Regions from separate parts of the Streptomyces sp. Ag109_G2-15 genome, predicted to be linked through region 2. Evidence: riboswitches for the same ligand, from Rfam matches in the RefSeq annotation. Region 2 holds a riboswitch; the other holds the start of a gene.
The links. A riboswitch is a leader RNA that binds a small molecule or an ion and turns the genes downstream of it on or off. The one in region 2 is predicted to bind ZMP and ZTP.

Region 1 (3,969 bases), on a different contig from region 2:
CTGCTTGGCCGACTTGTCCTTGAACTGGGTCATCCGGCTGGCCTCGCCGAAGCCGGTGAGGCAGTTCATGATCCAGGCGAGCTGGGCGTGCTCCGGGACGTGGCTCTGCACGAAGAGGGTGCAGCGGTCCGGGTCCAGGCCCGCGGCCAGCAGCTGGGCGGCGGCCAGGCGCGTGTTGGCGCGCAGGTCCTTCGGGTCCTGCGGGACCGTGATCGCGTGCAGGTCGACGACCATGTAGAAGGCGTCGTGGGACTCCTGCAGGGCTACCCACTGGCGGACGGCGCCGAGGTAGTTGCCGAGGTGGAACGAGCCGGCGGTGGGCTGGATGCCGGAGAGCACGCGAGGTTGGTCAGCGGTAGCCATGTTGCCCATTCTCTCAGAGGCTGAGCGGGGGATCGGCCCCTGAGGTGGGGGGTGGTTCGGTGCGTGGGGGACTGCGGACCGTCGTAGCTGGTCGCGCAGTTCCCCGCGCCCCTTGGGTTGGCTGCCCCTGAGGGCGTTGATCAGCCCAGGTCGACTTCCGGGTACAGCGGGAAGCCCGCGACCAGGTCCGTCGCCCGCTGGGCGATCTCCTCCGCGATCTTCTCGTCCAGGACGTGGGCGGCCTTGGACGGGGCGCCCGACTTGGTGGTGCCCTGCTCCGTCGTCGTCAGGACGCGGTCGATCAGGCCCGCCACCTCGTCCATCTCCGCCGTGCCGAGGCCACGGGTGGTCAGGGCGGGGGTGCCGATGCGGATGCCGGAGGTGTACCAGGCGCCGTTCGGGTCGGCCGGGATCGCGTTGCGGTTGGTGACGATGCCGGACTCGAGCAGGGCGGCCTCGGCCTGGCGGCCGGTGAGGCCGTAGGAGGTGGCCACGTCGATCAGGTTGAGGTGGTTGTCCGTGCCGCCGGTGACCAGGGTGGCGCCGCGCTTCATCAGGCCCTCGGCGAGAGCGCGGGAGTTGTCGACGATGCGCTGGGCGTAGTCCTGGAAGGAGGGCTGACGGGCCTCGGCCAGGGCGACGGCCTTCGCGGCCATGACGTGCGGGAGCGGGCCGCCGAGCACCATCGGGCAGCCGCGGTCGACCTGGTCCTTCAGGGAGTCGTCGCACAGGACCATGCCGCCGCGCGGGCCGCGCAGCGACTTGTGGGTCGTCGTGGTGACGATCTGGGCGTGCGGGACCGGGTCGAAGTCGCCGGTCAGGACCTTGCCGGCGACCAGGCCCGCGAAGTGGGCCATGTCGACCATGAGGGTCGCGCCGACCTCGTCGGCGATCTCGCGCATGATGCGGAAGTTCACCAGACGGGGGTACGCCGAGTAGCCGGCGACGAGGATCAGCGGCTTGAACTCGCGGGCCTGGGCGCGCAGGGCCTCGTAGTCGATCAGGCCCGTGGCCGGGTCGGTGCCGTAGGAGCGCTGGTCGAACATCTTGCCGGAGATGTTCGGGCGGAAGCCGTGGGTGAGGTGGCCGCCTGCGTCCAGGGACATGCCGAGCATGCGCTGGTTGCCGAAGGCCTGGCGCAGCTCGGCCCAGTCGGCCTCGGAGAGGTCGTTGACCTGGCGGGCGCCGGTCTTCTCCAGGAACGGGACCTCGACGCGGTCCGCGAGCACGGCCCAGAAGGCGACGAGGTTGGCGTCGATGCCGGAGTGCGGCTGGACGTAGGCGTGCCGGGCACCGAAGAGCGCCTTGGCGTGCTCGGCGGCCAGGGACTCCACCGTGTCGACGTTGCGGCAGCCGGCGTAGAAGCGGCGGCCGATGGTGCCCTCGGCGTACTTGTCGCTGAACCAGTTGCCCATCGCCAGCAGGGTGGCCGGGGAGGCGTAGTTCTCGGAGGCGATCAGCTTGAGCATCTCGCGCTGGTCGTGGACCTCCTGGCCGATGGCGTCGGCGACGCGCGGCTCGACGGCACGGATGACGTCGAGGGCGGCGCGGAAGGCGGTGGACTCGGTCGACAGGGGCTGCTCTGGCATGGGGACCTCCGGACGGCGTGTGTACAGCGTTCACGTTCGGCCCAGGCGCACGGCACTGTTTTACCGCTCGGGCCGCTCCCCGATGGTCGGTCCCATCCCTAGCGCGCCAGTCACGGCCCGCTGATCAGCCTACCGGGCGCGTCGGATCGCGCAGGTCCCGCGTCCACCATGCGAGCGAGGATAAGAAGGGGGATGCATCCCGACTCTCTGGCCCTCTGGAGTTCCCGTGAACGCTACGGAGACGCTCATCGCCGCCGCCGACGCCCACAGTGCGCACAACTACCACCCGCTGCCGGTGGTCGTGGCCACCGCGGACGGGGCCTGGATGACGGATGTCGAGGGGCGGCGCTACCTCGACCTGCTGGCCGGGTACTCGGCGCTGAACTTCGGGCACGGCCACCGGCGGCTCGTGGAGGCGGCCAAGGCGCAGCTGGAGCGGGTGACGCTGACCTCGCGGGCGTTCCACCACGACCGGTTCGCCGCGTTCTGCACCGAGCTGGCCGCGCTGTGCGGCATGCAGATGGTGCTGCCGATGAACACCGGTGTCGAGGCGGTGGAGACCGCGGTGAAGACGGCCCGGAAGTGGGGGTACCGGATCAAGGGGGTGCCCGCCGAGATGGCGAAGATCGTGGTCGCGAGCGGCAACTTCCACGGCCGTACGACGACGGTCATCAGCTTCTCCACCGACCCCGAGGCACGGGCGGACTTCGGGCCGTACACGCCGGGCTTCCAGATCGTGCCGTACGGCGACCTGACCGCGATGCGGGAGGCGCTCACCGAGAACACGGTCGCGGTACTGCTCGAACCGATCCAGGGCGAGTCGGGGGTGATCGTCCCGCCGGCCGGTTATCTGCCGGCGGTGCGGGAGCTGACCCGGCAGCGGGACGTGCTGTTCATCGCCGACGAGATCCAGTCGGGGCTGGGCCGGACCGGGCGGACCTTCGCGTGCGAGCACGAGGGGGTCGCACCGGATGTGTACGTGCTGGGGAAGGCGCTGGGCGGCGGGATCGTGCCGGTGTCGGCGGTGGTGTCGAGCACCGAGGTGCTCGGGGTGTTCCGGCCGGGTGAGCACGGATCGACGTTCGGCGGGAACCCCCTGGCCTGTGCGGTGGCGCTGGAGGTGATCAGGATGCTGCGGACGGGCGAGTACCAGGCGCGGGCCGCCGAGCTGGGCGATCACCTGCACCGGGAGCTGGCCGCCCTGCTCGGCACCGGCAAGGTGACGGCGGTGCGCGGGCGCGGGCTGTGGGCCGGGGTCGACATCGCGCCGAGGGTCGGGACGGGCCGGCAGGTGTCCGAGCGGCTGATGGACCGGGGTGTCCTGGTGAAGGACACCCACGGTGTGACGATCCGGATCGCGCCACCGCTGGTGATCAGCAAGGAGGACCTGGACTGGGGTCTCGCCCAGCTCTCGGCCGTGCTGGAGGGCTAGAGGATCACGTGCGGCAGGAAGCGGGCGTACCCGTCGGTGATCAGGCCCGAGGACTCGCGGATGCCGAGGCCCGCCGGTTCGTCCTGGACGACCCAGGCGCCGAGCACGACGTGGTTGCCGTCGAAGGCGGGCAGCGGGGCCAACTGCTGGTAGCAGCACGGCTCTTCGCGCGGGGCGGCGGGCGTGCCGGGCTCGTGCACGGTGACGCCCTCGCCCTCCCGGCCGAGTAGCGGCTTGGCGACGTAGCCCTGGTGGGTGGCCAGCTCGCGCGGGCCGTCCAGGTAGGCGGGCAGGAGGTTCGGGTGGCCGGGGTACAGCTCCCAGAGGATCGCCAGGAGGGCCTTGTTGCTCAGGAGCATCTTCCAGGCGGGTTCGATCCACAGGGTGGTGCCGGTGCCGCCGCCGTTGTCGAGGGTGTCGAGGACGTGCCCGGCGAAGGCGTCGGTGGTGAGCCATTCCCACGGGTAGAGCTTGAAGATGCTGCGGATGAACCGGAGCCCGTTGTCCACGAAGCGGCCGGAGAGGGTGTCCCAGCCGATCTCCTCCATGGAGATCCAGTCGGTGGCGAGGCCGGCCTGTTCGGCG
Region 2 (3,969 bases):
GCGACTCAAGACGCAGATCGACCGCTTGCGTCCCCCGGCGGCCGTCGATGCGCTGCCACCGAGGGGGTTCGGTCATGGCTAGCGCTCGGCCTGCCCTGTCTCTCGCATTCGCCGTTCCGTCCGGCACGGGACACCGCCCGGGGCGACCGCCCTGCCCACCCGCGCCCGCTGCTGACGCGACGCCCTGCAAGGAACACCGACATGGCTGAAGAACTCGAACTCCTCCGCCGCGCCAACCCGGTGCCGGCCGACGGCCCCCACTTCGGCGACGGGCCGCTGGACCACCGCGCCGAGCGGCGGCTCCGGCGGCTGATGAGCGAGGACCGGCCGCTCCGCCGTATCGTCCCGCGTGCCCGGCTGCTCTGGGGCCTCGCCGCAACCGCAGTCGTCCTGGTCACCGCCCTGACCGTGCTGATCGGCGGCCCGAGCACCCCGCCGGCCCTCGCCGCGCCGCGCCCGCTGACCGTCCGGGCCCACTCCACGCCCGTACCCCTGAAGGAGCTGGCCGGCCTTGCCGATGCGGCCGCGCAGGACGACACACCGAGCCTGCTCAAGGGCACGCATGTGCAGTCGTGGAGCCTCGGCATGAGTGACGACAAGCCGCCCGTCACCCTCCCCGAGGAGCGGGTCGTGCGCTGGAGGGCGGACGACAGCCACACCGAGCTGGTCGTGGCGACCGACCCGCGTCACCGCGGCCGCCCGGTCCTCACCGACGAGGGCGGCGAGCCGCGACTGGTCGAGGACGGTCACGTCCTCAGCCGGACCACCTACCCGCCGAGTTGGAGCGACGACCCGCCCGAGGCACGCCCGCCGCACACCCCGGCCGCCCTGCGCGACTACCTCGCCGAGACCGTCCGTACCGACTCCCCGCGCACCCCCGAACTCCTCGACGCCGTCAGGGAGTTGCTCGACCACTGGACGCTCGGCGCCCGTGAGTCGGCGGCGCTCGTCCGGGTCCTGGCGGACGCCCAGGGGCTGCGGCCCGTGGGGCAGGTGACGGACCGCCTCGGTCGCCCGGGGCAGGCGTACGTGTACGGCGGCGAGGGCGGGGGAGGTCGGCGCATGCTCATCCTCGACCCCCGCACCGGAGCCGTCCTCGGCCTGGAGACCACCTTCACCCAGGACGAGCCCGAGTGGGGGGTCAAGGCCGGGGACGTCATGGACTACAGCGCCTGGATGCGCTGATCACACCCCGAGCTGCCGGGCGGCGGCGTCGACGGTCTGCTCCAGCAGGGTGGCGATCGTCATCGGGCCGACGCCGCCCGGCACCGGCGTGATCAGCGAGGCCCGCTCCACGGCGGAGTCGAAGTCGACGTCGCCGACGTTGCCGGGGTTGTAGCCCGCGTCGATGACGACCGCGCCCGGCTTGATGTCCTGCCCCCGGATGAGGCGCGGCCGGCCCACGGCGGCGACCACGATGTCGGCCTCGCGCACCGCGGCCGACAGATCCCGGGTGCGCGAGTGGCAGTACGTCACGGTCGCGTCGCGGGCCAGGAGCAGCATGCCCACCGGCTTGCCGAGGATGGCGCTGCGGCCCACCACCACGGCCCGCTTCCCTGCCGGGTCGACGTCGTACTCGTCGAGCAGCCTGAGGATGCCGCCGGGCGTGCAGGAGACGAAGCCCGGCAGACCGAAGCTCATTGTGGCGAACGAGGCGAAGGTGACGCCGTCCACGTCCTTCTCCGGCGCGATCGCCTCGAACGCGGCCCGCTCGTCGATGTGGTCGCCCATCGGGTGCTGGAGCAGGATGCCGTGCACGGTTGGGTCGGCCGACAACTCCCGCAGGGCGCCGACGAGTTCGGTGGTGGTCGTGGCGGCGGGCAGCGCCACGTGCCGGGACTCGATGCCGGCCTTGCGGCAGCGGTTCTGCTTCATGCGGACGTAGGTGACGGACGCCGGGTCCTCGCCGACCAGCACCGTGGCCAGACAGGGCGCGCTGCCCGTCCGTTCGGTGAGATCGGCGGCCTTCTTCGCGGTCTCCTCGACGATGCGGCGGGCGAGGGCGGTGCCGTCCATGAGCCGGGCCTGTGTCATCTGCACTCCTGAGCTGGGTTGACCTTCATCGCCCAGGCGCGCGGCATCCTCCACGGACCGCTCCCCGGTGGTACTCCACCTCAGCGCCAGTCACGGCCCGCCCACAGACTAACCGAGAGCACGAGCGGCACTGAGGCTGCGTCGGCCGATGCGGCTGGCGTGCGGGCGGTGTCGGCCGCGCCGGCCCGGGCCCAGGTCGCGTCGGCGGACGTGGGTGGATGCCGGGGCGGGGGCAGCTTCCCGCGCGCGCATGCCCGGCGCGCCCGCTCTGGTGGTTCGGGCAGTGTCGGCCGCGCCAACCCGGCCCAGACCGCGCTGGCCGGCGTGGGTGGATGTCGGGGCGGGGGGGCGGCTCCCCTCCGGCACGGGCATTCCCGGCGCATGCTCGGCGCCCCGCTCTGGTGGTTCGGGCGGTGTTGGCCGTGTCGGTCCCGGGCCCAGACCGCGGTGGCCGGCGTGGGTGGATGCCGGGGGCGGGGCCAGCTCCCCGCACGGGCATGCCCGGCGCCCGCCCGGCGCCCCCGCTCTGGTCGCCAGGACGGTGCCGCCCCGTCGGCCCGGGCCCAGCCCGCGTCTGCCGACGCAAGCGGCGGTCCTCAGTCCGTGTCCGTCGCAGCGGGCAGCGCCGTCGGATCCGTCCCGGTGAGAAACGCCGACGCCTGGCCGGCCAGCCGGTCCGCGCCGATGGCCTCGGCCCAGCGGACGATCTCCGCCGCCAGCGCGACGGCGCCCGCCTCGTCGCCCGCGTCCCGGGCCAGGACGGCCAGCAGCAGCTGCTGGGAGAGGGTGCCGGGCACCGTGCCGGCCCGGGCGCCCAGCGCGGTGGCCCGGCGCCAGCGTTCCCCGGCCCGCTCGTGGTCTCCGGTGTCGTGGTCCTGACCGCCGAGGTGCCGCAGTGCCTCGCGGGCCAGTAGACCGTCCGCGCCGTCCTCCCCGGCCCGCAGCGCGTCCGTGAAGTGCGTGGCGGCGGCCGTCCGGTCGGCGAAGTGGTTCTCCGTGATCAGCCCGCGGTACATCGCCGCCCAGCCCCGGCGCACCTCGTCCGGGGCCCCGGCGTGCAGCTCCCGTGCCCGGTCGAGGAGGGTGGCGAGAGCCTCGGGGTCCTTGCCGTCCGGGCCGATGCGCAGGGCGCCGTCGACCAGGAGCAGCCGGGAGTAGGTGTGCCTGAGCCGGAGGAAGTCCGTGTCCCAGTCGCCGTCCGGGAACTCCTTCTCGGCTGCATCGATCCGCTCGGCCGCGGTGTCCGTCCCGGCGAACCAGTCGCGGTCCAGGGCGACTTCGGCGGCGGCCCGGGTGAGTCGCGCGTGGTCGGCGGGCTCTTCGACGGTGACCGAGGCCAGCAGCCGTGCGGCCCGGTCCCAGCGGCCCGCGACACTCAACTCCTTTATGGCATCGAGAAGTTCATCGACATCGACGAAGGCGTGCGCAGCATGTGTCATGCCGGGCAAAGTAGTTACCCGAAAAATGATCCACAAGAAAACCACTGCGGGAGGCAGGCAGTGCAGGACTCGGTGGACCGGCACGTGGCCGTCTGGGTGCGCGAACTGGACTGGCTGGACCCGGTGAAAGAGGCGATCATCGCCCGGCTGGCGATCCTCGGTCGGCACACCGCCCAGGCCCGCCGGGAGGTGCTGGACTCCGACGGGCTGAAGTACTGGCAGTACAAGGTGCTGTTGATGCTGCGCAGGTCCGGGCCGCCGTACGAGTCCAGTCCCTCGCAGCTCGCCGACCGGCTCGGGCTGACCCGCGGTGCGCTGTCGGCGCGGCTCGCGCCCGTCGAGGAGGCCGGGCTGATCACCCGTACCCACGAGACCGGCGACCGCCGACGGGTGCGGGTACGGCTCACCGAGGCCGGGCATGCCGCGTTCGAGGCGCACGCGGCAGCGGAGGACGCGGGTGAGGGCGTGCTGCTCGCAGCGCTGACCGAAGAAGAGC

Region 1: another riboswitch for ZMP and ZTP. It lies ahead of CRP49_RS08315 (glycine hydroxymethyltransferase); the one in region 2 lies ahead of CRP49_RS39920 (bifunctional 5,10-methylenetetrahydrofolate dehydrogenase/5,10-methenyltetrahydrofolate cyclohydrolase).

The regions. Positions count from the first base shown of each region.
Region 1 covers NZ_OCNI01000001.1:1,940,023-1,943,991, forward strand. The annotation lists gene trpS (tryptophan--tRNA ligase) at 1-363, opposite strand, end outside; gene CRP49_RS08315 (glycine hydroxymethyltransferase) at 504-1,952, opposite strand; ZMP/ZTP riboswitch at 1,985-2,076, opposite strand; gene rocD (ornithine--oxo-acid transaminase) at 2,179-3,384, shown strand; gene CRP49_RS08325 (glutathionylspermidine synthase family protein) at 3,381-3,969, opposite strand, start outside.
Region 2 covers NZ_OCNI01000002.1:757,943-761,911, reverse strand. The annotation lists gene CRP49_RS39930 (RNA polymerase sigma factor) at 1-82, shown strand, start outside; gene CRP49_RS39925 (CU044_5270 family protein) at 202-1,185, shown strand; gene CRP49_RS39920 (bifunctional 5,10-methylenetetrahydrofolate dehydrogenase/5,10-methenyltetrahydrofolate cyclohydrolase) at 1,186-2,034, opposite strand; ZMP/ZTP riboswitch at 2,058-2,138, opposite strand; gene CRP49_RS39915 (hypothetical protein) at 2,631-3,473, opposite strand; gene CRP49_RS39910 (MarR family winged helix-turn-helix transcriptional regulator) at 3,534-3,969, shown strand, end outside.